One region of the Microbacterium cremeum genome, then DNA from elsewhere that is predicted to be linked to it. Evidence: predicted binding sites of a transcription regulator. Region 1 holds the regulator's gene; the other holds the start of a gene.
The links. The regulator HrcA, encoded in region 1, represses chaperone genes, less so after heat shock. The targets are predictions, from matches to a motif close to TTNGCACTCGNNNNNNNCGAGTGCNAA.
Positions count from the first base shown of each region.

Region 2: a site for HrcA is predicted at 4,785-4,811, ahead of IM778_RS02805 (Hsp20/alpha crystallin family protein). Genes of this name have one in related genera too.

Region 1 covers NZ_CP063812.1:1,830,793-1,837,842, forward strand. Annotated here, with positions in the region: gene IM778_RS08250 (alpha/beta fold hydrolase) at 1-426, opposite strand, end outside; gene lepA (translation elongation factor 4) at 491-2,341, shown strand; gene IM778_RS08260 (DUF1990 family protein) at 2,352-3,002, shown strand; gene hemW (radical SAM family heme chaperone HemW) at 3,010-4,230, shown strand; gene hrcA (heat-inducible transcriptional repressor HrcA) at 4,331-5,371, shown strand; gene dnaJ (molecular chaperone DnaJ) at 5,423-6,532, shown strand; gene IM778_RS08280 (16S rRNA (uracil(1498)-N(3))-methyltransferase) at 6,536-7,050, shown strand, end outside.
Region 2 covers NZ_CP063812.1:649,972-657,021, forward strand. Annotated here, with positions in the region: gene IM778_RS02790 (HupE/UreJ family protein) at 1-696, shown strand, start outside; gene IM778_RS02795 (L-serine ammonia-lyase, iron-sulfur-dependent, subunit alpha) at 806-2,521, shown strand; gene IM778_RS02800 (PDDEXK family nuclease) at 3,308-4,210, opposite strand; gene IM778_RS02805 (Hsp20/alpha crystallin family protein) at 4,867-5,322, shown strand; gene IM778_RS02810 (thymidine kinase) at 5,373-5,963, opposite strand; gene IM778_RS02815 (DUF2804 domain-containing protein) at 6,029-7,050, shown strand, end outside.

The DNA of each region.
Region 1 (7,050 bases):
GGGCGGCAGCGTGCGGTACAGCATCTGACGGGTCAGCCACAGGCCCCGGTCGGGCAGCGAGTCGAAGCCGCGCGCGAGCAGGCGGTACGCCGCGAGTCCCACGCCGCGCGGGATCGCCGTGCACGAAGCCGCGACGAGGCCCGCCACCGGTGGGCGGTCCCGGCTGCCGGCGTACTCGATCGACACGAGACCGCCCATCGAATGGCCCACGAGCAGCACCGGACCGCGGGTCGCGGCATCCGTCACCGCCTCGTCGATGGTCGCGAGCGCACCGTCGAGCGAGTACTCCTCGGCCATTCGCGACCCATGGCCCGGGAGATCGACGGCGACCACCGGATTCCCGCGTTCCCGGAGGTACTCCACCTGTGATCGCCACATCGTGGCGGACGTGCGGATGCCGTGGACGAGGACGACCTGGACCGCCATGCGCCCAGAGTAGCCGCGGTGTGCGGAGGCCGGGCCCATCCGCCACCCGTACAATCGTCTGGACATGTCACCGCGCGCCCTGAAGCCCCTCGAGCCGTCCGCCACGCCGCCCGAGCTGATCCGCAACTTCTGCATCATCGCTCATATCGACCACGGCAAGTCGACGCTCGCCGACCGGATGCTGCAGATCACCGGCGTGGTCGCCGACCGCGACATGCGCGCGCAGTACCTCGATCGCATGGACATCGAGCGCGAGCGCGGCATCACGATCAAGTCACAGGCGGTGCGGATGCCGTGGGCGACGGCCGACGGGACGTTCACGCTCAACATGATCGACACGCCCGGTCACGTGGACTTCACGTACGAGGTGTCGCGCTCGCTCGCCGCATGCGAGGGCGCGATCCTGCTCGTCGACGCCGCGCAGGGGATCGAGGCGCAGACGCTCGCGAACCTGTACCTCGCCCTCGAGAACGATCTGCACATCATCCCGGTGCTCAACAAGATCGACCTGCCTGCCGCAGATCCCGAGAAGTTCGCAGCCGAGCTCGCGGGCCTCATCGGCGGCTCGCCCGACGACGTGCTGCGGGTGTCGGGAAAGACCGGGCAGGGCGTCGAATACCTGCTGGACCGCATCGTCGGCGAGATCCCGGCGCCCACGGGGAACGCGGATGCCCCGGCCCGCGCCATGATCTTCGACTCGGTGTACGACTCGTACCGCGGTGTCGTCACCTACGTGCGCATGGTGGACGGCAAGCTCGAGCCCCGCGAGCGGATCCAGATGATGTCGACGAAGGCGACCCACGAACTGCTCGAGATCGGCGTCTCGAGCCCGGAGCCGGTGCCCACCAAGGGCCTCGGCGTCGGCGAGGTCGGCTACCTCATCACCGGTGTGAAGGACGTGCGCCAGTCGAAGGTCGGCGACACCGTCACCAACGCGCGCAAGCCGGCGTCCGACGCGCTCGCCGGCTACACCGACCCGAAGCCGATGGTCTTCTCGGGCGTCTACCCGATCGACGGAAGCGACTACGGCGACCTGCGCGAGGCCCTCGACAAGCTGAAGCTCTCGGATGCCTCGCTGCAGTACGAGCCCGAGACCTCGGTCGCCCTGGGCTTCGGCTTCCGCTGCGGCTTCCTCGGCCTGCTGCACCTCGAGATCATCACCGAACGCCTCTCGCGCGAGTTCGACCTCGACCTCATCACCACGGCACCGTCGGTGATCTACGAGGTGACCACCGACACGGGCGAGCAGGTCACCGTCACGAATCCGAGCGAGTACCCCGACGGTCGCGTCGCCTCGGTGAGCGAACCCGTCGTCAAGGCGGCGATCCTGCTGCCGAAGGACTACGTCGGCACCGCCATGGAGCTGTGTCAGGGGCGGCGCGGCCAGCTGCTGGGCATGGAGTACTTCAGCGAGGAGCGCGTCGAGCTGCGTTACAACATGCCGCTCGGCGAGATCGTCTTCGACTTCTTCGACCAGCTCAAGAGCCGCACGCAGGGGTACGCGAGCCTCGACTACGAACCCGCAGGCAGCCAGGAGGCCGACCTGGTGAAGGTCGACATCCTGCTGCAGGGCGACAAGGTCGATGCGTTCAGCTCGATCGTGCACCGCGAGAAGGCCTATGCCTACGGCACGATGATGACCGAGCGCCTGCGAAAGCTCATCCCTCGTCAGCAGTTCGAGGTGCCGATCCAGGCGGCGATCGGGGCCCGGATCATCGCGCGCGAGAACATCCGCGCCATGCGCAAGGACGTGCTCGCCAAGTGCTACGGCGGCGACATCACGCGCAAGCGCAAGCTGCTCGAGAAGCAGAAGGAGGGCAAGAAGCGCATGAAGATGGTCGGTCGCGTGGAGGTGCCCCAGGAGGCGTTCATCGCCGCGCTGTCGGGCGACGTCGAGGGGAAGGCCTCGAAGTAGGCTGGGGAACATGCGTCGAGGGAGCTTCCGGGACGACACCGTCGACTACGCCGCCGTCGGGGCGACGCAGGCGCCGGACCTCATGCAGTATCCGCCGGAGCGCAGCGTCCCGGCGGAGGAGTCATGGCGCATCGGCAGCGGCGAGGACCGCTTCCGTGCGGCGAGCGAGGCGCTGCTGTCGTGGACGGCGCAGCGCGGAGCCGGCCTCACGGTCAAGGACGTGCGTCCGGCCGCCGGTCCCATGTACTCCGGCGTGAGCTTCGACGCGGAGGGCAACCCGATCGCACCGAGTCGCTCCGAGGCGGAGCAGCGATTCGACGCCGACGGCACGCCGTACGTCGGCGCCGGCACCACGATCCGCGTCGACGGGCGCGTGAAGGGCATGCGCGCCGATGCCGAGCTGCGGGTGATCTTCGCCGTCGAGGAGCCCCGTCGCGTGGGCTTCGCCCTCGGCACCGTGAGCGATTCCGTCGTCAGCGGCGAGGAGTCGTTCATGCTCGACTGGCTCGACAACGACGAGGTGTGGTTCACCGTGCGGGCTTTCGACGCTCCGCGCGCACTCCTGTACAAGATGCTGCCCGCGCTCACGCGCCGCCGGCGCCGCGAGCTGTTCACCCGCTATCTGCGCGCGATCTCGCCGCTCTACACGACGCCCGCGTGAGGCGCTGATGGGCTCCGCGCTTCCGCTGGGAGAGCCCGTGCCGGCGGACGGCTCGCTCCCTGCCGACGTACGGGTGGACGCAGGCACCGACTTCGGCGTGTACCTCCACGTCCCGTTCTGCCGCGTGCGGTGCGGCTACTGCGACTTCAACACGTACACGTCGTCGGAGCTTCGAGGGACGCGCCAGGACGAGTACGCCGACACGCTGCTGCGCGAGGTGCGGCTCGCCGAAGCCGTGCTTGCGCGGACCGGCGGCAACCGCCCGGCCACGACGGTGTTCTTCGGCGGCGGCACGCCGACCCTGCTGCCGGCCGGCGACCTGGCGCGCATGCTCGGGGGCATCCGCGAGGCGTTCGGAGTCGTCGACGGCGCCGAGGTCACCGTCGAGGCGAACCCCGACACGGTCACCGACGCGGTCGCGGCCGAGCTCGCGGCGGCGGGGGTGACCCGGCTGTCGATCGGCATGCAGTCCGCCGTGCCGCACGTGCTGGCGGCGCTGGACCGCACGCACGAGCCCGCGAATGTCGTGGCGGCCGTGCGCGCGGCGCGCGGCGCGGGGCTCGACGTCAGCGTCGACCTGATCTACGGTGCGCCGGGTGAGTCTCTCGAGGACTGGCGCGCCTCGCTCGAGGCCGCGATCGGGCTCCAGCCCGACCATGTCTCGGCGTATGCGCTCATCATCGAGGACGGCACGAAGCTGGCGCGTCAGATCCGTCGAGGCGAGGTCGAGGCGCCCGACGACGACCTGCAGGCCGACATGTACGAGCTGGCCGACGACCTCCTCGTCGGCGCCGGGTTCCAGTGGTACGAGGTGTCGAACTGGGCGCGCGAGGACTCCCACCGCTCCCGTCACAACCTCGCGTACTGGACCGGGGCCGACTGGTGGGGGTTCGGACCAGGGGCCCACAGTCACATCGCGGGGGTGCGCTTCTGGAACGTGAAGCACCCCGCCGCCTACGCGCAGCGGCTCGCGGCGGGGGAGTCCCCCGCCGCGGCGAGGGAGACGCCGGATGCTGCCGCCCGAGCGCTCGAGAACGTGCTGCTGCGCAGCCGTCTTCGCGACGGGCTGCCCGTCTCCGAGCTCCTGGGCGAAGGGCGGCACGCGGTCGCCGCGCTCATCGCGGACGGCCTTGTCGACGGTCCTGCCGCCGTCCGCGGAGGCCGGATCGTGCTGACCCGCCGGGGCCGGCTGCTCGCCGACGCGGTCGTGCGGGCACTCACCGAGTGACGCGCCTCCGGGCCGAAGCGAGGCCGATCCGGTAGAATTGGCACTCCAGTCATGCGAGTGCCAGATGCTCTGGCGCCGGGAATCAGCGTGAGGAGGCGGGATGGTCAGCGAGCGCGGGCTCCAGGTGCTGCGGGCGATCGTCCAGGACTACGTCGATACGCGCGAGCCGGTCGGCAGCAAGGCGATCGTCGAACGGCACGCGTTCGGCGTGTCGGCGGCGACGATCCGCAACGACATGGCCCTGCTCGAAGACGAAGACCTCATCGCCGCCCCCCACACCTCCTCGGGCCGCGTGCCCACCGACAAGGGCTACCGCGTCTTCGTCGACCACCTCGCGGAGCTGCGTCCCCTCACACCCGCGCAGCGCTCCGCGATCGCATCCTTCCTCGACGATTCCGGCGACCTCGACGACGTGCTGGCCCGCACCGTCCGCGCGCTGACGCAGCTCACCGGTCAGGTCGCGATCGTGCAGTACCCCTCGTTCGCGCGCGCGAACGTCACCCACGTCGAGCTGGTCCAGCTGGGCGGGGGGCGGATGCTGGTGATCGTCGTGACCGACACCGGCCGCGTGTCGCAGCGACTCACGCTCGTCGGCGACGAGTTCGACGAGCCGGACCTGGCGCGCATCCGCGCCGAACTCGGCACGCTGCTGGTCGGCAGGCCCGTCCGCGACGGGCTGCAGCGCATCGAGGACCGCTTGGCGGCCTCGGCTGCCCACGCCGCTGCACACGTCCGCGCGACCGACGAGATCGTCCGCACCGTCGCCGAGGAGCTCGAAGAGTTCCGTCAGGACCGGCTCGTGATGGCCGGGAGCGCGACGCTCGCGCGACGCGAGGCCGACTTCCGCGGCAGCATCTACCCGCTGCTCGAGGCGATCGAGGAGCAGGTCACGATCCTGCGGCTGATGGGCGAGATGGTCGCCGACGAGCACGGTCTCGCGGCGAGCATCGGACGTGAGAACGAGCCGTTCGGCCTGGCCGAGGCATCCGTCGTCGCAAGCGACTACGACGCCACCGGGTCCCGGGCGCGCGTCGGCGTCATGGGTCCGACGCGCATGGACTACCCGACCAATCTGGCGGCGGTGCGAGCCGTCGCGCGCTACCTCACGCGGATGCTCGAGCAGGACGAGAGCACGCGCTGACCCGCACGCGCACACACGATCCCGCGGCCGAACCGCGGCAGGAAGGCGAAAGTGGCTGACCACTACGAGGTTCTCGGCGTCTCACGCGACGCCACCCCCGACGAGATCAAGAAGGCGTACCGGCGCCTCGCGCGGGAGCTGCACCCCGACGTGAACCCGGGGGAGGATGCGTCCGAGCGCTTCAAGCTCGTCACGCATGCGTACGACGTGCTGAGCGATCCCGAGCAGCGCGCGCGCTACGACATGGGCGGCGGCGACTCGCCGTTCGGCGGCGCCGGGGGCTTCGGCGGGTTCAACGACATCTTCGAGACGTTCTTCGGAGCCGCCGGCTCGCGGGGCGGCCGGCCCCGCTCGCGGCGCGAACGCGGGCAGGACGCGCTCGTGCGGGTCACGCTCGAGCTCAGCGACGTCGTGTTCGGGGTGCACCGCGAGCTCGAGGTCGACACGGCCGTGCTGTGTGAGACGTGTCAGGGTTCGTGCTGCCAGCCGGGGACCACGCCCGTCACGTGCGACATCTGCCACGGCACGGGACAGGTGCAGCGGCAGGTGCGGAGCCTGCTGGGCAACGTCGTCACGAGCCAGCCCTGCAACGTGTGCCAGGGATTCGGCACGACCATCCCGTATCCGTGCGCCACGTGCCAGGGCCAGGGCCGCGTGCGTGCACGTCGCACCGTGTCGCTCGACATCCCCGCCGGCGTCGAGACCGGCCTGCGGCTGCAGCTTCCGGGCTCCGGAGAGGTCGGGCCGGCGGGTGGCCCGAACGGCGACCTCTACATCGAGGTGACGGTCACGCCCCACGAGGTCTTCAGCAGGGACGGCGACGACCTGCTCGCGACGCTCGAGGTGTCGATGCCGGACGCGATCCTCGGGACGACGACCACGATCGAATCCCTCGACGGCCCCGTCGAGCTCGAGGTGCGCCCGGGCGTGCAGGCCGGCGACGTGCTCACGATCAAGGGGCGAGGCATCACACCTCTGCGCGGCACTCAGCGCGGCGATCTGCGCGTCGGAGTCCACGTCGTCACGCCCACGCGCCTCGACCACAAGGAGCGGGCGCTGATCGAAGAGTTCGCCAAGCGCACCAAGGCGCCGCAGCCCAGGCTCGCGGAGTTCCACCAGGGGCTGTTCGCGAAGCTGCGCGACCGCTTCCGGAACGGCTGACGGATGCCGCTGCACTTCCTGCTCGACACGCCCGTGGCGGCCCGGCCCGGCGAGGCGGTGACGCTCACCGGCGCCGAGGCGCATCACGCGGCGACGGTGCGACGGGTGCGTGTCGGTGAGGAGGTCACGGTCGGCGACGGTCGCGGCGCCTGGCTCACCGCGACCGTCGAGGCGGTCGCCCCGCGCGAAGTGGTCGTGCGCATCCACGACCGGACGGATGTCGCAGCCCCCAGTCCTCGCATCGTGCTCGTCCAGGCGCTGGCCAAGGGCGATCGCGACGAGCTGGCGGTGCAGGCGGCGACCGAGCTCGGCGTCGACGAGATCGTGCCGTGGCAGGCCGCGCGCAGCGTCTCGCGGTGGGATGCGGCGAAGTCGGCGAAGGGGCGCGCACGGTGGGCGTCGATCGTGCGCGAAGCCGGCAAGCAGGCGCATCGCGCATGGCTGCCGGACGTCGCCGAGCTCGTCACGACGAAGGAGCTCGCGCGACGCGCCGCCGTCTCCCGTGTGCTCCTGCTGGA
Region 2 (7,050 bases), 1.2 Mb from region 1:
TACGAGCTCGACACCCAGGCCGGCACCGCGACTCTCGACAAAGGTGCGCCCGTCTTCAGCACCCAGCAGTCCCTCGGCGAACGGCTCGGCCACTTCTTCGTGCTCGGCGCCGAGCACCTGCTGTTCGGCATCGACCACGTGCTGTTCCTGCTCGCGCTCATCGTCGGCTCGCGACGCCTGCGCGACATCGTGCTCGCGGCGACCGCGTTCACGCTCGCGCACTCGGTGACGTTCATCCTCGCGGCGCTGGGCGTCGTGTCGGTGCCGGCCGCGATCGTCGAGCCGGTGATCGCGCTGTCGATCGCCGTCGTCGCGCTCTGGTACCTGTGGCGGGTGTGGCGCGAGCGGGGCGGCCTGTTCGCGGAGGCCACCGCTCCCGCGAAGCGGGGGTTCGAAGCGACGGATGCCGCACGCCTGACGGTCGTGTTCCTCTTCGGCCTGCTGCACGGCGTCGGGTTCGCGGGTGCCCTCGGTATCGACGAGCCGTTCTCGTGGCAGCTGCTGGGCTCGCTGCTGGTCTTCAACGTCGGCATCGAGGCGGTGCAGGTGGCGATCATCCTCGCGGTGTTCCCGCTGCTGCTGCTCCTGCGCCGTCGCGCCCCTCGCACCGGCCTGGGCGTCGGGATCGCCGTCGCTGGGGGAGTCGCCGCCATGGGCCTGGTGTGGTTCGTCGAGCGTCTGCTCGGCCTCGGCTGAGAGGTTCGCGGCAGACTGCGTGGCGCAGGTGGGTGGGTCGAGGCATCCTGCTGCTATCGAGTCGGTAACGGGGTGCAGAGTGCCCACCGGCACGGCGTAGCCTGGACGGGTGAGCGCCTACGTCTCGGCGTTCGAGCTGTTCTCCATCGGTGTAGGACCCTCGAGCTCCCACACGGTCGGTCCCATGCGGGCCGCCCATGACTTCGTCGTGCGACTGCGCGAAGCCGGCCTGCTGCCGCGCGTCGGCCGCGTGACCTGCACGCTGTACGGATCGCTCGGCGCGACCGGCATCGGCCACGGCACACCCGACGCCGTGGTCGCCGGCCTCCGCGGCCTCGAGCCCGAGACCGTGGACCCCGATGCCGTGCGTGCCGCCTGGAGCGGATGGCCCGCGGACGCCATGCTCGACCTCGGCGGTGAGCGGCAGATCCCGTTCGACCGGGGCGACGTCGTGTTCGCACCGCGGACGCGGCTGCCGGCGCACCCCAACGCGATGACGCTCGAGGCCTGGGCCACGGCCGACGACGGACCCGTGCGTGCCGTGGCCGCCGCGACGGGGGTGCGCGAGACGGGGGCCGCGGTAGCTCCGGTGGTGACGGCGCCGGGGGCGGTCGCGCCGGGAGCGATCGCGTCGGGGACGGTCGCGCCGGGGGCGACGGGGTCGGGGACGGTCGCGCCGGGGACGGTCGCGCCGGGGGCGACGGGGTCGGGGACGGTCGCGCCGAGAGCGACGGATGCCGGACTCCTCGTCCGCGAGACCTATTACTCCGTCGGCGGCGGGTTCATCCGCCGAGACGGCGAGCCGACGGCAGGGGAAGGTGCCCACCCGTTCCCGCTCGCGTTCACGAGCGCCGAGGAACTGCTCGCCCTGTGCGACGAGCGCGGGCTCACGATCGCCGAGGCGGCGAGGCTCAACGAGGCGGCGGGGCGCAGCGATGAGGAGATCGCCGAGGGCCTCGACGCGATCTGGGACGCGATGGCCGCCTGCGTGAACGCGGGCCTGCACGCCGGCGGCGTGCTGCCCGGGATGCTGGGAGTTAAGCGCCGTGCCGCCGCGATCCGCGTGCAGCTGGAGGCCGCCGAAGCCGACGGCCGGAGGGAACTGCCCGGCGAGTGGCTCGGTGCGTTCGCGCTCGCGGTGAACGAAGAGAACGCCGCCGGCGGGCGCGTCGTCACGGCGCCGACGAACGGCGCCGCGGGCATCGTTCCGGCGGTCGCGATGTACTGGTGGCGCTTCCTCGCCGACTCCGGGCTCGGGGCCGGCAACGCCGTGACTCCCTACGGCGAGCTCGTCGGCAGCGCCCTCCTCGGCTACCACGGACACGCCGTCGCACCCGAGGGGGCCGCCCGCTGGGACGACGAGCAGGTGGCCGAGGCGAACCGCCGCCGAGGCATCCGTCGTTTCCTGCTCACGGCGACCGCGCTGGGCTCGCTGTTCAAGGCGAACGCCTCGATCTCGGGGGCCGAGGGCGGCTGCCAGGCCGAGGTCGGCTCCGCGTGCGCGATGGCGGCGGGCGGGCTGACGGCGGTCATGGGCGGCACCAACCGCCAGATCGAGAACGCCGCCGAGATCGCGATGGAGCACCACCTCGGCCTCACGTGCGATCCGGTCGGCGGGCTCGTGCAGATCCCGTGCATCGAGCGCAACGCGATCGCCGCGTCGACGGCGGTCACCGCGGCCCGCCTCGCGCTGCGCGGCGACGGCAGCCACTACGTCTCGCTCGACGCCGTCGTCGAGACCATGCGCCAGACCGGCATCGACATGTCGCATAAGTACAAGGAGACCAGCGAGGGCGGCCTCGCGGTCAACGTCATCGAGTGCTGACGCTTCCCGCGGTGCTCTCGCGCGGGTTTCGTGTGCTCGGGTCGGGGTTGCCCGGTTCAGGTGGCGCAACACGCGGAATCGAGCGAGCGATGCCGCGTGTCGTGCCACGTGAATGCACGCGGTTCCGCGGGTTTCGTGTGCTCGGGTCGGGGTTGCCCGGTTCAGGTGGCGCAACACGCGGAATGGCGTGACGGATGCCGCGTGTCGTGCCACGTGAATGCACGCGGTTCCGCGGGTTTCGTGTGCTCGGGTCGGGGTTGCCCGGTTCAGGTGGCGCAACACGCGGAATCGGGTGAGCGATGCCGCGTGTCGTGCCACGTGAACGCGCGCGGTTGCGCGGGTTTCGTGTGCTCGGGTCGGGGTTGTCTGGTTCAGGTGGCGCAACACGCGGAATGGGGTGAGCGATGCCGCGTGTCGTGCCACGTGAACGCGCGCGGTTGCGCGGGGTCGCGTCGCGTGGTCGGGTCCGGGGTTGTCTGGTTCAGGTGGCGCAACACGCGGAATGGGGTGAGCGATGCCGCGTGTCGTGCCACGTGAACGCGCGCGGTTGCGCGGGGTCGCGTCGCGTGGTCGGGTCCGGGGTTGCCTGGTTCAGGTGGCGCAACACGCGGAATGGCGTGGCGGATGCCGCGTGTCGTGCCACGTGAATGCGCGCGGTTGCGCGGGGTCGCGTCGCGTGCTCGGGTCGGGGTTGCCCGGTTCAGGTGGCGCAACACGCGGAATGGCGTGACGGAGTTCGCGTGTCGTGCCACGCGAACGCACACACGCCCGCGCCCCGCCACGCGCCTACGACGGCGTGGGGTTCCAGCCGCGCCGACGCAGGACCGACCGCACGATCGCCACCCCGCGTCGATCGGCGCTGCGCACGTGCGCGGACGTGAGGCGGACGACCTCCCAACCCTCGGCGACGTACGCGGCGTACTTGTCGATGTCGCGATTCCACTGCGCGCGATCGGTGCGGTGGTGGTCGCCCTCGATCTCGACCACAGTCCGATACTCGCGAAACACGAACTCCGTGATCCCCAGAAGGACCCCGCGACCGTCGCGGATCTCGACGTCGAGCTCGGGCGTCGGCAGTCCGTCGGCCGCGGCATCCAGTCGGAAGTCGGTCTCGAGCGGCGACGCACTGCCCACCTGAATGAGCGGAAGCGCCTCGACGAGGCGACCGATGCCGCGGCGCCTGCCGGCGGAGACGATCGCCGTGAGGTCCTCGATCGTGCCGAGGCGCTCGCCTGGCTGAGGCCTTCCACGCTGGTCGCGAGGGATGCGCACGATCTGATCGCCGAGCGCGACGAGCTCTCGCACGCTGAGCTCCGCAGCGAGCATGGCCCACGTCGAGGCCGCGTCCGTTGTGCGTATCCCAGCGTGCACGCGCACGTTCGCGAGTTGCGGCTCGACTTTGATTCCACGGATGCCTCGTGCCCGCGGTGCACGCGCCGGTGCGAACACGGCGACCTCGAGGCGTGTGCCCGGGCCGACCGAGAAGCCGAGATGCACCGCGGCGCTTCGCCCTGCGAGGAACACGTGCGGCCGCATCGCTGTCGCGTACGCCTCGATCTTTCGCTGCTCGCTGCGCTGGGCGACCTCGTCGATGGACAGATCCAGGCCGGGCTCGGGAACTTCCTCAGCCTGACGGACGCCATGGAACGGTGCGCTGAGGTCGCTCGCCTGCAATCGGCCGGATGACACGCCGCATCGGCGAGCCTCGGCGACGGCGAAGGCGCTTCCGAGGCGCTCGGGCAACGGAGTCGGACGGGCAGACATCTGACGAAGATGCCGTGCGCGGACGCCACCTGGGGCGCGGCGGCCCGAGATTGTGAGCGCCGCACCGCACACCGCCACCTGTGGAGGAGACGCTGCTCACCGCCGATTCCAGATTCACGTGGCGCGACACGCGGGGTAAGTGGGGTGATTCCGCGTGTTGTGCCACTTGAGCTGGCGGTGTGGTTGTTCGCGCGGGGTGGCGCGCTGGCGCCGGGGGCTTCGGGTGGCGCGACACGCGGGGTGGGTGGGGTGATTCCGCGTGTTGTGCCACTTGAGCTGGCGGTGTGGTTGTTCGCGCGGGGCGGCGCGCCGGCGCGGGGGCTTCGGGTGGCGCGACACGCGGGGTGGGTGGGGTGATTCCGCGTGTTGTGCCACTTACGGCGACGGCAACGGCTGCGGCTGCGGCGGGCAGCAGCGGTCGCGCGCCGCGACCGGCCACGAAGAACGGCCGCGGACGGATGCCGGGGCATCCGTTCGTTCTGGGCGAACACGGACGCTCTTAGCACTCGGCCAGGCAGAGTGCTAATCTGTCGTTAGTTGAGTCGAGTGGGCTCAACTCTAGGACAGAGAGGAGATATCCCATGGCCACGTACGACCCGTTCCGTGACCTCGACCGCCTCGCGTCGAGTCTCTTCGACACGCGCCGCGGCCCGCGCCGCATGCCGATGGACCTCTACCGCGACGGCGATCACTACGTGCTGACCGCCGATCTGCCGGGCATCGACCCCGGCTCGGTCGACATCGACGTCGACGGCCAGCTGCTGACGATCCGTGCCGAGCGCACGCTCAGCACGGGCGACGGCGTCAAGTGGATCACGCGCGAGCGCGAAGCTGCGAGCTTCCTGCGCCAGCTCAACCTGGGTCAGGGCATCGACACCGAGCGCATCTCGGCGAGCTACAGCAACGGCGTGCTGAGCGTCACGATCCCGGTGAGCGAGCAGGCCAAGCCGCGCAAGATCGAGGTGATGGCCGAGAGTAGCAACCCGACGATCAAGGCGCACGAGTCGAACGAGACTCCTCAGCCGATCGAGCAGTAAGGATCGACAGAGACGGATGCCTCGTCCCGCCGGGACGAGGCATCCGTCGTTCACGCCGCCGGCGGCCGGTCGCCGGTGAAGTGCCGGCGGCAGCGCGCCTGGTACGACTCGATGCCGCCCACCTGCGCCTGCGTCGGAATGCTCGGGTCTCCGGACTCTCCTGAGACGAGGCGCTGATGGAACGCGGCGTCCGCGCCGCACACCGCGCACACCGCGGTGAGCTTGAGGACGTCCTCGGCCAGAGCCATGAGCGACGGCAGCGGCTCGAACGGGCGCCCGTCGAAGGTGACGCACAGTCCGGCGACGATGACGTTGAGTCCGCCGGCGACGAACGCGCTCACGGCGGGGACGAGGGCCGCTCCGAAGAACTGCGCCTCGTCGATCGCGACGACGTCGAGACCGCGGCCACGCACGTGCGAGACGAGCGCATCGACGTCGGGAACCGAATGCGATTCGATGCGGAGTCCGGAATGCGAGCTCACCTGCCCCGGGCCTCGGCGGTCGTCGAGCGTGTGGCTGACCACCTCGACCGAGAGCCCGGCGATGCGCGCCCGCCGTACGCGGCGGAGCAACTCTTCGGACTTGCCGGCGAACATCGGTCCGGCGACGACTTGCAGACGAGCGAGTGCGGGCGGATGCATGGCGCCACCCTACGGCGCTCTAGGATCGAACCACGCCCCACTACGGACCGTCAGCAAGGATGCCGATGACCGCATATTCCTCCGTGCCCGGTGCCGCCCTCCGAGAGCTCTCGGAGCGGACGTCGCTGACCCTGCCGAACGGCCGCCTCAATCCCGATGCCGTCGGGTGGGCGCGTCAGCCGATCATCGATACGTCGGGGATCGCGCGCGGACGAGGGCGCAACAAGCGGTGGGAGTACTGGAACGTCACCACCCCGACGCACATCCTCGCGCTCACCGTCTCGTCGATCGACTACGCCGCCGTGCACGAGGTGTGGGTGCTCGACCGCGCCACCGAGCGCTCGTGGGGCAAGACCTCGACCCTGATCCCGACGCGCGGCGCCGAGCTGCCGGCGGCCGTCGAGAGCGGCCGCGCCCGGGCACGTGCGAAGGGACTCGAGATCGACATCGACTCCTCGGCAGGCGCGGGAGTCGAAACGGCTTCCGGTGCGGAAGCCGACTCAGACCCGGAAGGCGGCTCGGGACCGGAAGCCGGCCCCGGGGCTGCCCGCCGCACGCGCCTGCGGGCGAGGACGACGGATGTCGCATTCGACGTCGTCGCCGAGCTCCCGGACGCGCACGAGCGGCTCGCCGTGGTGGTGCCGTGGAGCAGCACCCGGTTCCAGTACACCGTGAAGGACGTCGCACGCCCGGCGTGGGGCTCGCTGACGATCGAAGGGGTCACGTACGACGTGCCGGCGGGGGAGTCGTGGGCGGTGCTCGACCACGGCCGCGGCCGCTGGCCCTACGACGTGCGGTGGAACTGGGGAGCCGGGTCGGGTCGCTCCGGCGACCACGTCGTCGGCATCCAGGTCGGCGGCAGGTGGACCGCGGGCACGGGATCCACCGAGAACGCCGTCTACGTCGACGGTCGGCTGCACAAGATCCACGACGAGCTGACGTGGGAGTACGACCTCGCCGAGTGGCGGCAGCCGTGGCGGGTCACCGGCGGCGGGCTCGAGGCATCCTTCACGCCCTTCTACGACAAGACCTCGCGCATGAACCTCGGCGTCGTCTCGTCGCGCACCGACCAGTGCTTCGGCCACTG